Regions from separate parts of the Rhizobacter sp. P5_C2 genome, predicted to be linked through region 3. Evidence: predicted binding sites of a transcription regulator. Region 3 holds the regulator's gene; each other region holds the start of a gene.

Region 1 (5,308 bases), on a different contig from region 3:
GCATGTTCATCAGCGTGTCGCGCGCATGCAGGTGGGCACGCATCACCGACGACATGCTGGCGTTGAACGCGTCGAGCGCGAGCGCGACGGCCAGCACCCGCAGGTAGGGCCCGGCGATCGGCAGCACGTCGGCCGGCGCGTTCAGCACCGAGAGCAGCGGGTTCGCGCAGGCCGCGACCACCAGCCCGGCGCCCAGGCCCAGCCAGGTGCTCGCGCCGAGCGCGGCGCGCGCGGTCTCGTCGGCGCCCTTGCGGTTGCCGGCGCCCAGGTTCTGCGTGATCACCACGCTGACGCCCATGCTGATGATGCGGAACAGCAGGAAGAACGAGGCCTGCACGTTGTTCGCGAGCGCGAACGCGCCGGACGCGGTGTCCGATTGCCGCGACGCGAGCCACAACCCCGTCAGCCCGACCAGCAGCCCGAGCACCAGCTCGGCCAGCAGCGGCCAGGTGAGCGCGATCAGGCTCGGGCGGGGCGCGGCGGGGGCGGTGGGGATGGAGCGGATGGGGGCCGGCATGAGGACAGGATTCGCGAAACCGCCATCATGGCCGCAATCGGTTGCGCGTGTCTGCGCTATCTTGCTGCGGACCTTGCTGCGGACCGTGCTCAGGCTGGCTTGTGCTTCTTCGGCCCGCGCAGGAACTCGCGGTCGACGTCGAGCGTCGACTTCACGCCGATGTCGGCCCGGTGCTTCTTCAGCCAGCTCGTCGCCGCGGTGCGACCGAGCGCGAACAGGTCTTCGAGGAACGCGCGGTCGGTGTTGAACTTGCTGTTCGCGCCATACGGCCCGAGGCCCTCGTCGTCGGCCACCATGTGCAGCCGCAGGTCCTTGTAGCGCCCCGGGTCGAGCTTGCCCTCGCGCACCAGCCGCGAGACGAACGAGATCGCGCGCATCTCCGACATCAGGCTCGCGTTGAAGGTGATCTCGCTGAGCCGGTCCATGATCTCCTCGCTGCGCGTCGGCGTGCCTTCGCGCACCAGCGGGTTGATGCGCACCAGCAGGATGTCGAGCGCCGCGGTCTGGTAGATCAGCGGGTAGATGGCCGGGTTGCCGGTGTAGCCGCCGTCCCAGTAGGGCTCGCCGTCGATGTGCACCGCCTGGAACAGGAACGGCAGGCAGGCCGACGCGAGCAGCACGTCGACCGTGATGTCGCGGCCGGTGAAAACGCGCGCCTGGCCGGTCGTCACGCTGGTCGCGGTGATGAACAGCCGCAGCCCGCTCGCATGCACCGCGTCTTCATCGACGTGGCGGCGCAGCACGTCGCGCAGCGGGTTCAGGTTGAGCGGGTTGAATTCGTAGGGGCTGAACGAGCGGAAGAACGAACTCATCCACTGGTAGCCCGGCAGCTTGTCGAGCTTGAAGTTGTCGCTCAGCGAATGGGCCTGGCCGGCCGAGAACGGCGAGAAGATCGAACCCGAGCGGCTGACGTCGCGCCAGAACTCGGTCAGCGCCGCGCGTGCGCCGTCGCGACCGCCCTTCTTGTAGCCGCTGGCCATCACCGCGGCATTCAGCGCGCCGGCGCTGGTGCCCGAGACGCCGCTGAAGTGCAGCCCGTCGTCTTCGAGCAGCCGGTCGAGCACGCCCCAGGTGAAGGCGCCGTGCGAGCCGCCGCCCTGCAGCGCGAGGTCGAGGCCGAGCGTGGCCGGGGCGTCGCCACCGCTCTTCGGGTGGGAGATCGTTTCGTGTACTGCCATCGGGATGCACCTCGGGTTAACCCGGGGCAGTCTAAGTCGGATGGGATTCGCCCGTGTTTCCGTCGGTCACCGTGCCGGAACCGGCCGGGGGCTCGACCGGCACCTGCGCCGGCAACTGCACCGGAAAGCGCACCGTGAAGCGCGCCCCGGGCCCGAAGGCCACGCCGCCCTGCTCGCTCAGGCCCGGGCGGTGCCGCAGGTTGGCGTCTTCCAGCGTGATCTCGGCGCCGTGCTGCTGCGCGATCTCGCGCACGATCGCGAGCCCGAGCCCCGAGCCGTCGACGTTGGTGCCCAGCGAGCGGTAGAACGGCTGGAACACCTTGTCGCGCTCGCCGGCCGGGATGCCCGGGCCGGAGTCTTCCACCTGCACCACGACCACCTGGCCGAACGGGTCGTCGACGGCCCGCACCGTGACCGTGCCGCCTTCGGGCGTGTACTGCAGCGCGTTGTCGACCAGGTTGCGGATCAGCTCGCGCAGCAGCACCGGCTGGCCGGAGACCGACAACCCGGCCGCGCCGCGCCGCGTGGTCTCGGGGCCTTCGTAGCCGAGGTCGATGCGCTTCTCGAGCGCGCGCGGCACGAAATCGTGCACCGCCTCGGCCGCCAGCCGCGCCAGGTTGACCGGCTGGTGCTGCAGCGCCTGCGAGGCGTCCTCGGCGCGTGCCATCGCGAGCAGCTGGTTGACCATGCGCGCGGCGCGCTGGCTGGCGCGCGCGATCTGCTGCAGCGATTTCTTCAGCGCCTGCGGGTCGCGCTCGCCGGCATCGATCTCGCGCTGCGCCAGCTCGGCCTGCGTGCGCAGCCCGGCCAGCGGCGTCTTCAGCTGGTGCGCCGCGTCGGCCAGGAAGTGCTTCTGCGCGCCGATGCTGCGGTCCAGCCGGGCCAGCAGGTCGTTGATCGCGCGCACCAGCGGCGAAACCTCCTCGGGCGCGTCGCGCTCGTCGATCGGGCTCAGGTCGTGGCTTTCGCGGCGGCGGATGCGCTGCTGCAGCTCGTTCAGCGGCGCAATGCCGCGCGCGAGCGCCAGCCACACCAGCAGCACCGCCAGCGGCAGGATCACGAACTGCGGCAGCATCACGCCCTTGATGATCTCGGTGGCCAGCCGCGAGCGCTTGCCCAGCGTCTCGGCCACCTGCACGATCGGCGCCTCGACGCCGGCCGCCATGCTGCCCGGCAACCCGATGCGCACGTAGGCGATGCGCACCGGCTCGCGGTTGATCTCGTCGTCGCGGTAGCGCACCACGCCGGGCGCGGCGCGCTCTTCGTCGTTGGGCATCGGCAGTGCGCGGTCGCCGCTCAGGTACTGGCCGTCGAGGCCGAGCACTTGGTAATACAGCGTGTCGGTCTCGTCGGTGTGCAGCAGCTCGGCGGCGCTGGCCGGCAGCGCGAAGCTGGCCGACGGCAGCGTGCCGCCGCCGGCGTCCTGCACTGTGACCTGCTGCGACAGCACGCGGGCCATCTCGCCGAGCTGGCGGTCGAACGGCTTGTTGGCGATGCCCTGCGCGACCAGCCAGGTCAGCACCACGCTCATCGGCCACAGCAGCAGCAGCGGCGCGAGCATCCAGTCGAGGATCTCGCCGAACAGCGAGCGCTGCTCTTTCATCCGGCCACTTTCATCAGGCTGCGATCTTCTCCAGGCAGTAGCCCAGCCCGCGCACCGTCGCGATCCGCACCGGGCCCTGCTCGATCTTCTTGCGCAGCCGGTGGATGTAGACCTCGATCGCGTTGTTGCTGACCTCTTCGCCCCATTCGCACAGCCGCTCGACCAACTGGTCCTTGCTGACCAGCCGGCCGGCGCGCTGCAGCAGCACCTCGAGCAGGCTCAGCTCGCGCGCCGACAGCTCGACCATCTGGTCGTTCAGGTAGGCCACGCGGCCGGTCGCGTCGAAGGTCAGCGGCCCGTGCCGGATCACGCTCGACGCGGTGCCCAGCCCGCGCCGCGTCAGCGCACGCACGCGGGCCTCGAGTTCCTGCAGCGAGAACGGCTTGGCCATGTAGTCGTCGGCGCCGAGGTCGAGGCCCTGCACGCGCTGCTCGACGCTGTCGGCCGCGGTCAGGATCAGCACCGGCACCGCCGAGCCGCGGGCGCGCAGCTTGCGCAGCACCTCGAGCCCGTGCAGCTTCGGCAGGCCGAGGTCGAGGATCAGCAGGTCGAACTCATGGGCCGACAGGGCCGCGTCGGCCTCGGTGCCGCTCGCCACGTGGTCGACCGCATAGCCCCCATTGCGCAGCGAGCGCAGCAGCCCGTCGGCCAACACCTGGTCGTCTTCGGCGATCAACACGCGCATGGCTGCCTCCTGTGCGGCTCGTGACCCGGCCGCTGCGGGATTGTAGGGAACCCCAGAAAAGACTGTACAAACATCCAGCCTTTGCCATAATCCGCGCAACTCTAGGAGATCGCCCCATGGATGCCCCCGTCAAAGCCGCCACCCTCAACACCGAAAAGGCCAAGGCCCTGCAAGCTGCGCTGGCGCAGATCGAAAAGCAGTTCGGCAAGGGCTCGATCATGCGGCTCGGCGAAGGCGAGGTGATCGAAGACATCGAGGTCGTCTCCACCGGTTCGCTCGGCCTCGATGCCGCGCTGGGCGTGGGCGGCCTGCCGCGCGGCCGGGTGGTCGAGATCTACGGCCCCGAATCGTCGGGCAAGACCACGCTGACGCTGCAGGTCATCTCCGAAATGCAGAAGCTCGGCGGCACCTGCGCCTTCATCGATGCCGAGCACGCGCTCGACACCGCCTATGCCCAGAAGCTGGGCGTCAACCTGCAAGAGCTGCTGATCAGCCAGCCCGACACCGGCGAGCAGGCGCTCGAGATCGTCGACGCGCTGGTGCGCTCCGGCTCGGTCGACCTGGTGGTGATCGACTCGGTCGCGGCGCTGACGCCCAAGGCCGAAATCGAAGGCGAGATGGGCGATTCGCTGCCCGGCCTGCAGGCCCGCCTGATGAGCCAGGCGCTGCGCAAGCTCACCGGCACCATCAAGAAGACCAACACGATGGTCATCTTCATCAACCAGATCCGCATGAAGATCGGCGTGATGTTCGGCAGCCCCGAAACCACCACCGGCGGCAATGCGCTGAAGTTCTACGCGTCGGTGCGGCTCGACATCCGCCGCATCGGCAGCATCAAGAAGGGCGAAGAAGTCATCGGCAACGAGACCAAGGTCAAGGTCGTCAAGAACAAGGTGTCGCCGCCGTTCAAGACCGCCGAGTTCGACATCCTCTACGGCCAGGGCATCAGCCGCGAAGGCGAGGTGATCGACATGGGCGTCGAGGCCAAGGTGCTCGAGAAGTCGGGTGCCTGGTACGCCTACAACGGCGAGAAGATCGGCCAGGGCAAGGACAACGCCCGCGAGTTCCTGCGCGAGAACCCCGACCTGTCGATCGAGATCGAGAACAAGGTGCGCGAGGCGATGGGCATTCCGCTGCTGCCGACCAATGGTGGCGCGGCAGCGGTGGCCGATGAGGCCAAGCCGTCGAAGAAGGCTGCCAAAGAGTCGAAAGAGCCGAAGGAATTGAAAGAACCGAAGGAAGCCCGCGAGTAATCGCGGGAGCGCAGCAACCGTCCGGCGGTGGCGATGAAACGGCGGCTGTCGCTGCGCGGGCGCGGCGTGCAG
Region 2 (5,308 bases), on a different contig from region 3:
AGGTGGCGCGGAAAGCCCACCAGCATGCCGGTCAGCTCGGCCCATTGCCGCACGACCATTGAATCGGGGTCGAAGCCGTTCTCACGCAGGCGATCGGCGCTGATGCCGCGGCCGTCGAACCACTGCTGGCTCTTCGAGAGCGCGTCGATGCGCTGCAGGTCGATGCCGAGCGCTCGGCCGACGTCGCGCACCGCGCTGCGCGGCCGGTAGCTGATGACGACCGCGGTGAGCGCCGCGCGGTGGCGGCCGTACTTGCGGTAGATGTACTGGATGACCTCTTCGCGGCGCTGGTGCTCGAAGTCGATGTCGATGTCGGGCGGCTCGTTGCGCTCGGCGCTGATGAAGCGGCCGAACAGCAGCGTGGCGCGCCCGGGATCGACCTCGGTCACCTCGAGGCAGTAGCAGACCACCGAGTTGGCCGCGCTGCCGCGCCCCTGGCACAGGATGTCGCGATCGCGCGCCCAGCGCACGATGTCGGCGACCGTCAGGAAGTAGGCCTCGTAGCCGAGCTGCTCGATCAGCGCGAGTTCGTCCTCGATCTGCTTCGCCCACTCCGGCTTCAGCCCGTTCGGAAAGCGTTTGGGCACGCCGGCATAGGTGAGCCGGCGCAGGTGGGCGATCGGCGTGCTGCCCTCGGGCACGACCTCGCGCGGGTACTCGTACTTCAGCTCGGCGAGCGAGAACGTGCATTGCGCGGCCAGCATCAGCGTGTTGTCGAGCCACTGTGCCTCGTAGAGGCCGGCCAGCCGGCCTCGCGAGCGCAGGTACTGCTCGGCGTTCGGTGCGAGCCGCAGCCCGCATTCGGTGAGCGGCAGCTTCAGCCGCGTCGCGGTCAGCGTGTCCTGCAGCGACTTGCGCGAACGCAGGTGCATCAGCACGTCGCCGGTCGCGACCACCGGCAGGCCGACCCGCCGGGCGATGTTCAGCACGGTGGCCAGCAGTTCTTCATCGCCGGGGCGGTGCAGGCGTTCGAGGGCCAGCGCGGCCCGGTCGTGGAACCAGGTCTTGAGCCACATCGCATGCGCGAACACCGTCTCGAACGGCTGCGACGCATCGGGCACCAGCAGCGCCAGGCAATCGGGCAGGCCGGCCAGCGTGGGGGCATCGGGCACGCCGCCTTCGAGGTCGGACGGGTGCGCGCGGTAATGCCCCTTGTCGGCGCGGCGCCGCGCGACGGTGATCCAGTGCGACAGGTTGCCGTAGCCGCGGCGCGTCTGCGCGAGCAGCACGAGCCGCGCATGCGGAGCGCCATCGGCGGGCAGCGTCAGCCGGATCTCGCTGCCGATGATCAGGTGCAGCTGGCGCCGTTGCGCCTCGACATGCGCGCGCACCACGCCGGACAGCGAGCATTCGTCGGTGATCGCGAGCGCCGCGTAGCCGAGGTCAGCGGCGCGGTTCACCAGCTCCTCGGGGTGCGAGGCACCGGTGAGAAAGCTGAAATTGCTGCGGCAGTGCAGCTCGGCGTAGGGCGGGAGCATCGGTAGAAACTGTATGTTCATACAGTATATGAACCTCCTGCCGGACTGCAAGCGCGTGGTGGACTCGCGGCAGAATCGCTGTCCGCCCGACGAGATCATCCGATGCCCCAGACCCCTCCCCTGCGGACGCTCCGCACGCTGTCCCTGTCGATCCTGACCGCGGCCGCATCGTTCGGCTGCGCCTACCCGCGCACGATTCACGTCTACGACGAGGAATGCCAGATCACGGCCCGCCAGATGGTGCTGGACACGACGCAGGTCATCAACGCGGACCGCGGCTGCACCGTGCTCGAGCGATGCGCCGGCCAGGCGGTGGCCGAAGCCGCGCTGCTGGCCGCCTCCACCGTGATCTCCGGCAGCATCGTCGTGGCCGGCAACGTCGTCTACTGGCTTGAGAAGAAGCGCGACTGCCGGCCGAAGCCGGCCGAGTCCGTCGCGCTCGACGACTGACGCGCCGGTGTGATCGCGTCGCCCTGATGACGCCGAACGGGTTCGAGAAGACCGGTTGCGTGGTGGTGCCCGCAGTGCTGCCGGCCGGCGACTGCGATGCCTTGGCAGACCTCGTCGAGGCGCTGGGGTCAGGCGGTGCCGGCACGCGCAGCCTGTTGTCGCAACCCTGGTGCGCAGCGCTGGCGCAGCGCCTGCGGCAGCACCGCGTCCTTTCGGGCCTGATGCCTGCCGGCCTCGTCGCCGTGCAGTGCACTTTCTTCGAGAAATCCGCGTCGCTCAACTGGCTGGTGCCGGTCCATCAGGATCTCGGGATCCCGGTCTCTGAACGCATCGATCATCCGGCCCTGCGCGCCTGGTCCGAGAAGGAAGGTGCGCTGTTCGTCCAGCCGCCCGTCGACTTTCTCGGTCAACTGATCGCCGTGCGCGTCCACCTGGATCCCTGCACTGCGCAGGACGGGCCGCTGCGAGTCATCCCCGGCACCCACCGCCTCGGGCACATCCGCGACGACGATGCCATCGCGCTGCGCACCCGCGGCCCTGAAATCACTCTCTGCGCCGCCAAGGGCGATGCCCTCGTGATACGCCCCTTGCTGCTGCACGCTTCGTCGAAGGCCACCGGCACCAGCCGCCGCCGGGTGCTGCACTTTCTGTTCGGGCCCACGCAGCCACCGCACGGCCTGCGGTGGCAACATGCGGCGTAGCCCACCGCCCGCCGAGACGCCGTAGACCATGTCAGATCCGACCACCGCGCCCTCTTCTTCCACCGTCAGCGACCTCGCCGCGCTCGAAGCGCTGTTCGGCCCGGTCGGCGAGGCGTCGATCCGCAAGGAGGTGGCCTCGCTGCACCCGGTGTACCGGCGCTGGCTCGAGGCCGCGCCGTTCGCGGTGCTCGCCACCAGCGGCCCGGCCGGGCTCGACGCCTCGCCGCGCGGCGACCCGGCCCCGCTCGTCACCGTGCAGGACGAGCACACGCTGCTGCTGCCCGAGCGGCGCGGCAACAACCGCATCGACAGCCTGCGCAACATCGTCGCCGATCCGCGCGTCGCGCTGCTGTTCATGATCCCCGGCGTCGGCGAGACGCTGCGCGTCAACGGCCGTGCCCACATCAGCGTCGACCCCGGCCTGCTGCAGCGGCTCGCGATGGACGGCACGCCGCCGAAGTGCGTGATCGTCGTGCGCATCGAGACCGTGCTGTTCCAGTGCGCCCGCGCGCTGCAGCGCTCGAAGCTGTGGGCGCCGCCCGCCGCGGACGCCCGCGGCGCGGTGCCGTCGGCCGGTGCGATGCTGGCCGCGCTCACCGATGCGGCGATCGATGGCGAGGCCTACGACCGCGAGCTGCCCGAGCGGCAGCGCACGACCTTGTATTGACTGCCGCACTGACGATGAGCACCCCGACGTCCACCTCGAATGCCTCGGTCGAGCTGCGCACCGAGCGGCTGCTGCTGCGCCCGCTGCGCGACGACGACGCCCCCGCGCTGCTGGCGATCTTCAGCGACCCCGAGACGATGCGCTACTGGAGCGCGCCGCCGTGGACCACCATCGGCCAGGCGCACGCGATGATCGAGCGCGACCGCCCCGCGATGGCCGCCGGCGAGCACCTGCGCCTCGGCATCGAAAAGATGGACGACGGCACCCTGATCGGCCTGTGCACGCTGTTCCACCTGAACGCCGCCTGCCGCCGCGCCGAGGTCGGCTACGTGCTCGCCCGGTCGGCCTGGGGTCACGGCCACATGAACGAGGCCTTGCGCGCGCTGCTGCGGCACGGCTTCACCGCGATGAACCTGAACCGCGTCGAGGCCGACATCGACCCGCGCAACCGCGGCTCGGCGGCCAGCCTCGAGCGGCTCGGCTTCACCCGCGAAGGCCACCTGCGCGAGCGCTGGATCGTCGGCGACGAGGTGTCTGACAGCTGGCTCTACGGCCTGCTGCGGCGCGAGTGGGACGCCCGGCAGGACCTGCAGCGATGAACGTGTCCGGAAACGGCCACCGCTGACACGCCACCGCTCCTACGCTGCCACTGTCAACAGGAGAACACGATGGCCTCGATCCGCAAGCAGATCTCGATCAACGTCCCGGCCCGGCAACTGTGGGATGCGGTGCGCGATGTCGGCGCGCTGCACACCCGCCTGGTCCCCGGCTTCGTCACCGATTGCCGGCTGGAGGACGGTGGCGGCGCCCGCGTCGTGACCTTCGCCAACGGCGTGGTGGCGCGCGAACTGATCGTCGACCTCGACGACGACGCGCGCCGGCTGGCGTGGAGCGCGGTCGGCGGCCGGCTCACGCACCACAACGCGTCGGTGCAGGTGTTCGACGAAGGCAGCGCCGCGTGCCGCCTCGTGTGGATCGCCGACCTGCTGCCGCACGCGATGGCCCCCGCGATCGCCGCGATGATCGAGCAGGGCCTGCAGGCGATGAAGAAGGCGCTGGAATCCGCCGCGGCCTCGGGTCAGAATGCGCCCTGAACGGCCCACCCGACTGAAAGGAAGACCTCGATGCTCTTCGACCACATCGGCTTCAACGTCAGCGATTTCGCCGCGATGCGCAGCTTCCTCGTCGCCTCGCTCGAACCGCTGGGCATCGGCATCACGAAGGAGGCCGACGGCTGGGCCATGGTCGGCCGCGCCGGTGAGGGCCAGTTCTGGTTCGGCTCGTTCAGCGCGCCGCCGGGGCCGATTCACATCGCCTTCGCGGCACAAGACCGCGAGCAGGTGCGCCGCTTCCACGCCGCCGCGCTGGCCGCGGGCGCGAAGGACAACGGCGCCCCCGGCCTGCGCCCGCAATACCACCCGAACTACTACGGCGCGTACGTGATCGGCCCGGACGGCCACAACTTCGAGGCCGTCTGCCACAGCCCTCAGCCGTAGGTCAGCACCCGAGGCTCAGGCCACGAACCGGCAGCTCGACGCCGGCGTGCGCGTGTCCATATTGCGGCCGCGGTTCAGGTGGTCGTCGATCTCCGCGGCGCAGCCGAGCATGCGCGGGTACAGGAAGATCGTGAACGCCGCCGTCTCGAGGTCGCGCTCGGCCACGTCGCCGCGCCGCAACCGCTTCCACAGCATCTTCAGCAGCAGCGACGCGATCACCGCATCGACATTGACGCAATAGACGTTGCGCGACACGCCGGCATCGAACAGCGCCTGCACCAGCGCGCGGTAGTACGCGTGGAACACGTTGTGCTCGCCGCGCTGCTCGAACAGCTGCGCGACGAAGACCTCGCGCGGGTCGTGGTTGACCGGCTTGTCCTTGAAGACCGGGTGGTTCACGCCCGGCAGCTTCGCGATGTCGGTGCTGCCGATGCTGCGGCGCTCGGCCTTGTAGCTCGCGTAGCGCTGCGCGGTGCGCCACGCAAGCGCCGCCAGGTCGATGCCGTGCTCCGGATC
Region 3 (5,308 bases):
CCTGAGCCTCGGCCTGGTGGACGCGGCGAACCTCGGCTGGAAGCTCGCGGCGGTGATTCGCGGCGAGATGCCGGACAGCCTGCTCGACAGCTACACCGCCGAGCGGCACCCCGCGGCCGAGGCGGTTCTGCAGAACACGCTGGCCCAGGTCGCGATCCTGCGGCCCGATCCGCAAGCGGGTGCGATGCGCGAGCTCATCGCGACGCTGATGGCGTTCGACGACGTGAACCGGTTGATCGGCGAGACGATGAGCGGCCTGTCGACGCGGTACGAACTCGGGTCGGCACGGGACGAGGTCGGCCGGCTGGTCGGCGATGTCTCGATCGGCGAGCTGATGCAGGACGGGCGCGGCGTTTTTCTCGACGCCTCCACGGACGGCAAGGCCTCGCAGCTCGTGAGGGCCGCCACGCGGTGGGTGCGATGCGTCGCGGTCGGCGCGGGGCGCTCGATGCTGATCCGTCCCGATGCCTGCGTGGCCTGGGCCGGCGACGACAACGACACGGACGGACTGGAAGAAGCGCTGCGCCGCTGGTTCAGCCCCGCGCTGGAAAGCATTTCCTAGTCGGCGAGCAGCTGCAGCAGCAGCTCGACGCGCGCCTGGTACGGCGAGCGCTCGCCGCCGGCCGTCAACACGTCGCCGGCCTGCGCGAACACCGGGCCGCCGGCCACGCGGCTGCAGCGCAGCACGCGCACGCCGGCCGCCTGGGCCCGCAGCAGCGCCGACTCCAGCGCGTGGTGCACCGTGCCATGCCCGGTGCCAGCGACCACGATGCCGCGCGTGCCCCGCTCGACCAGCGCATCGACCAGCACGCCGTCGACACCCGCATGGCTGAGCAGGATGTCGACGCGCGGCCACGCCGGCCCGTCCACCAGCCGGCTAACCGCCGCGGCCTCCAACGGCTCACCGGCCGGCCACGGGCGGAACAGCCGCAGCCGCCCTTCCTCGATGCGCCCGACCGGGCCGGCATCGCCCGAATCGAAGGCCTCGATGCGGTAGGTGTGGACCTTGCGCACATCGGCCGCGCCATGCACCACGCCGCCGAGCACCGCCAGCACGCCGCGCGCGCCGGGGTGCTGCGCGACGGTCACCGCATCGAGCAGGTTCTGCGGCCCGTCGGGCTGCAGCGAGGTGGCGGGCCGCATCGCCGCGGTCAGCACCACCGGCTTGCCCGGCGCGAGCACGCGCTGCAGCAGCCACGCGGTCTCTTCCAGCGTGTCGGTGCCGTGCGTGACGACCACGCCGGCCACCTCGGGCCGCGCCAGGTGGTGGGCGAGCCGCTTGAGCAGCGCGCGCCACACGTCGGCGCTCATGTCCTTGCTGTCGACCTGGGCGACCTGCTCGGGCTCGAGCGCCACCGCGGCCAGTGCCGGCACCGCCTTCACGAGCTGCGCGACGCCGAGCTGCGCCGCGGTGTAGCCGATGTTGTCGCCGGGGGCGGCCGAGGTGCCGGCGATGGTGCCGCCGGTGCCGAGCACGACGACGGTTGGGTCAGTTCTTTGCATTTTTCACGAAGCTGGATAAAAATACAGTCACTGGATGGATGTTCAGTCCGCTGCTCACTGCCGCGCGAATCATCAACCCGAGGCCCGCGATGAACGAAACCCCGAAGCTCACCGACCGCCAGCAGCAGATCCTCGACCTGGTGCAGAGCGCGATCGAGCGCACCGGCGCCCCACCGACCCGCGCCGAGATCGCGAACGAGCTGGGCTTCAAGTCGGCCAACGCCGCCGAGGAACACCTGCAGGCGCTGGCCCGCAAGGGCGTCATCGAGCTGGTGGGGGGCACCTCGCGAGGCATCCGTCTGCAGTCTGACACATTGCGTGCGCTGAACCAGAGCCGCGGCAAGCAGTTCAGCCTGCCGCTGCCCAGCCTCTCGCAGCTCACGCTGCCGCTGGTCGGGCGGGTCGCGGCGGGCAGCCCGATCCTCGCGCAGGAGCACATCGACCAGACCTACCTGATGGAAGCCAGCCTGTTCAGCCGCCGGCCCGATTTCCTGCTGAAGGTGCGCGGCATGAGCATGCGCGACGCCGGCATCATGGACGGCGACCTGCTCGCGGTGCAGAAGGCCAAGGATGCGAAGAACGGGCAGATCGTCGTCGCGCGGCTGGGCGACGAGGTCACCGTCAAGCGCTTCAAGCGCACCCGCACCAGCATCGAACTGCTGCCGGAGAACCCCGATTTCGAGCCCATCGTCGTGCCGTTCGGCGACGTCGACTTCGAACTCGAAGGGCTCGCGGTCGGCCTGATCCGCAACAGCATGCTGTGATGGAGGCTGCCGTGGTGATCAAGGCCCCGAAGGCGGCGAGTGCCGCGGAGTGCAAGTCGCTCGAACAACTGCCCAACATCGGCCCGGCGCTGGCGGCCGACCTGCGGCTGATCGGCATCCAGGCGCCGCAAGACCTGCGCGGCAAGGATGCCTTCGTGCTGTACCAGCGGCTGTGCGCGATCACCGGCGAACGCCACGACCCCTGCGTGCTCGACACCTTCATGGCCGCCACCGATTTCATGGGCGGCGCGCCGGCCGCGCCGTGGTGGGCCTACACCGCGCAGCGCAAGGCCTTGTTCGGGTCGGTGTGACCCACCCCCGAAGCGCCTTCGGCGCTGGCCGCCCAGGGCGTGCGGCTGCTGAGCACGCGCGAGATCGTCAGCCAGTTGGCGCAGCTCGACCGCTGACCTCTCGACCGCTGATCAGCGCGGCATCAGCGCGGCTTCAGCACCAGCGTGTGCTCCGCCGCCCCGCCCCACACCGGCACGTCTTCCACCTTCGCCCAGCGCTCGACGAAGTTGCGGTACAGCGGTGAAAACACGATACCCGACTGCCCGCTCGACTGCATGAAGCGTGAACGACCCCGGTCGCCCAGGTCGTACAGCGCCCGCAGCGACGGGCCGTGCTCAGCCAGGTACAGCTCGCCGGTCGTCGCATCCGGTCGCAGGCCGACGCGCGACACGTTGATCGTGTAGGTGTCGCCGCCCACCGGCGCACGCAGTTCGAACCAAGGCGCCAGCGCCTTCACCTTGCTGAACGGCCGGTGCTCGGCGCGCGCCTGGTGCGCCCGGCCCCATTGCCAGGCCGAGACATCGCCGCCCTGCGACTGCTGCAGCTCGTCGAGCGCCCGCGTGAACGCCGCATCCACCTGCTGCGCACAGGTCTCGACCGCCGGCGTCGTCTTGTCGTCGCACCACCAGCCGTCCTGGCGTTCCAGCACGCCCTCCAGCGCTTCGCGAAAACTGCGGCTGCCGAGCTGCCGCTCGTACAAGGCGCTGCCGAGTTCGTCGCTGAACACCGCCTGCGTCAGCTGCCGCGTCCAGGCCGACAGGATCAGCGGCGCGGCGCGATCGGCCGCCATCGTGCCGTCGAACGACGCCAGCTCGCGCTGCGCGGCCGCCGCCAGCGGATGGTTCGACACGGCGCGCTTCAGCACCGGCAGCAGCTTCAGCGCCGCCAGCGACAGCTGGTCGCGCTGGATCGTCCGCAGGCTGGCGATCGAATGCTTGGTCGTCGCGGCCAGCAGCTGCTCGATGCGCTGGTGGCGGTACGGCGGCGCCCACTCGCTGGTCAGGAAATGCGGGTACGCCGGCCCGACGATGCGCTGGTTGGCGGTCGCGATCCAGGCGCGAGCGGGATCGATCTCGCGCGGCGTCTCGCCGGCCGCCACGCTGCCGACCCAGTCGTAGCGCGCGTCCCAGCCCGGCGCCGGCACCAGGCCCTTCAAGTCGTTCGCGGGCCCGCGCACCGGCACCCGCCCGGCCGCCACCATCGCGATGCGCCCTTGCGTGTCGGCCACCACCATGCTTTGCATCGGCGCGACATAGCCCGCCGACGCCGCGATGAACTCGTCCACCGAGCGGGCCGAATTGAAACCGATGCCAGCATCGACCGAATCAGCATCAACATCGAGCGCCGTCCAGCGCATCGCCAAGGCGTAGGTGGGTGCGGTCGGCGCACCGGTCAGCCCATCGGTCGGGCCACCGGCGTCCGAGATCACCGGCCCGTGCCGGGTGCTGCGCACGGTCATCGTCACATCGGCATGGCCCTTGACCTTGATGACTTCAGTGCTGCGCTCGAACGCCGCCCAGCCGTCGGGGGTCTGGTACTGCGTCGCGTCGTCGGGCCGGATGCGTTCGAGGTACAGGTCCTGCACGTCGGGCGCGGTGTTGGTGAAGCCCCACGCGATGTGGTCGTTCTGGCCGAGCACGACGATCGGCAGGCCAGGCATGGTCGCGCCCGCCACCTGGAAGCCGGGCGCGTCGAGCCGCGCCAGGTACCACAGCGACGGCGCGCTGAGCTTCAGGTGCGGGTCGTTGGCCAGCAGCGGCCTGCCGCTGTCGGTGTGCGAGCCGGCGACCACCCAGTTGTTGGAGCCGACGCCTTCGACGCCGGACTCGGGCGCCGTCAGCAGCGCCTGGCGGCCCAGCGTGCCGTCGACCTTCAGCCCGCGGAACAGCGCCGCGTAGTCGGCCGTCGCCAGCGGCTGCTCGCCGGGGTACGGCGGCAACAGCTCGTTGATGCGCTCGACCGGCATCTTCAGCGACAAGCGCATCCGCAGCAGCTCGCTCGACCAGTTGCCGCCCAGGTCCCAGGCCATCATCGTCGCCCAGGCCAGGCTGTCGACCGGCGTCCAGCGTTGCGGCTGCAGCCCGAGCAGCACGAACTCCGGCGGCCGCGCCTTCAGCGAGCCGGCGAGGTAGGCGTTGATGCCGGCGCTGTAGGCCTCGAGTGCGGCCCGCGTGGCCGGGCTGGCCCGCTGCCACTGCGCCTGCGCGGCACGGCGCACGCCGAGCGCGCGCAGGAAGCGGTCGGTGTCGAGGGCCGGCTCGCCGAAGGCCTCGGCCAGCTGGCCCGCGCCGATGCGGCGGTGCGTCTCCAGCTGCCACAACCGGTCCTGGGCGTGCGCGAAGCCGAGGCCGAACATCGCGTCCTCGCGCGAGGACGCGTGGATGGTCGGCACGCCCTGCGCATCGCGCTCGATGCGCACTTCGCCGCGCAGGCCGTCCACACGCTGTTCGCCGTCGAGCTGCGGCAGCGTGCGCCGTGCATAAACCCACAGCAGCACCGCCGCCAGCAGCAGCACGACCACCAGACCCACGACACCGTGCCGCAGCCATTTCATCGTTCGTTCCTTCCAGTGCGTTCCCGCGCAGCGTAGCCGGCCCCGATGAACGGCAGGCAGAAGTGCCTCATTTCGTGCGATCTGCGGCGCCGGCCGCTGTACAGAATGCCAGGGCACCTACACCGGCCTGCGCGCCGGCCGAAAGCCCTGCAAGTGAAGACACCCGCCACCGCCATGAAAACTGCACGACTTTCGC

Evidence for each region. Region 3 encodes LexA, which represses DNA repair genes until DNA is damaged. Its sites were predicted from a motif close to ACTGTATNNNNATACAGT; they were not measured.
Region 1: recA (recombinase RecA) is a predicted target of LexA. The motif match lies at 4,045-4,062, and genes of this name have one in related genera.
Region 2: ACXJLU_RS30575 (error-prone DNA polymerase) is a predicted target of LexA. The motif match lies at 1,487-1,504, and genes of this name have one in related genera.

The regions. Positions count from the first base shown of each region.
Region 1 covers NZ_JBFULV010000018.1:11,573-16,880, reverse strand. The annotation lists gene ACXJLU_RS08850 (MATE family efflux transporter) at 1-517, opposite strand, end outside; gene ACXJLU_RS08845 (patatin-like phospholipase family protein) at 607-1,695, opposite strand; gene ACXJLU_RS08840 (sensor histidine kinase) at 1,727-3,298, opposite strand; gene ACXJLU_RS08835 (response regulator) at 3,312-3,983, opposite strand; gene recA (recombinase RecA) at 4,100-5,236, shown strand; gene ACXJLU_RS08825 (RecX family transcriptional regulator) at 5,270-5,308, shown strand, end outside.
Region 2 covers NZ_JBFULV010000146.1:6,795-12,102, forward strand. The annotation lists gene ACXJLU_RS30575 (error-prone DNA polymerase) at 1-1,478, opposite strand, end outside; gene ACXJLU_RS30580 (hypothetical protein) at 1,581-1,928, shown strand; gene ACXJLU_RS30585 (phytanoyl-CoA dioxygenase family protein) at 1,955-2,629, shown strand; gene ACXJLU_RS30590 (pyridoxamine 5'-phosphate oxidase family protein) at 2,658-3,296, shown strand; gene ACXJLU_RS30595 (GNAT family N-acetyltransferase) at 3,311-3,895, shown strand; gene ACXJLU_RS30600 (SRPBCC family protein) at 3,965-4,390, shown strand; gene ACXJLU_RS30605 (VOC family protein) at 4,421-4,792, shown strand; partial or broken gene ACXJLU_RS30610 (citrate synthase family protein) at 4,808-5,308, opposite strand, start outside.
Region 3 covers NZ_JBFULV010000003.1:24,763-30,070, forward strand. The annotation lists gene ACXJLU_RS01455 (FAD-dependent monooxygenase) at 1-562, shown strand, start outside; gene ACXJLU_RS01460 (asparaginase) at 559-1,503, opposite strand; gene lexA (transcriptional repressor LexA) at 1,593-2,267, shown strand; gene ACXJLU_RS01470 (helix-hairpin-helix domain-containing protein) at 2,279-2,578, shown strand; gene ACXJLU_RS01475 (penicillin acylase family protein) at 2,701-5,112, opposite strand; gene ACXJLU_RS01480 (hypothetical protein) at 5,287-5,308, shown strand, end outside.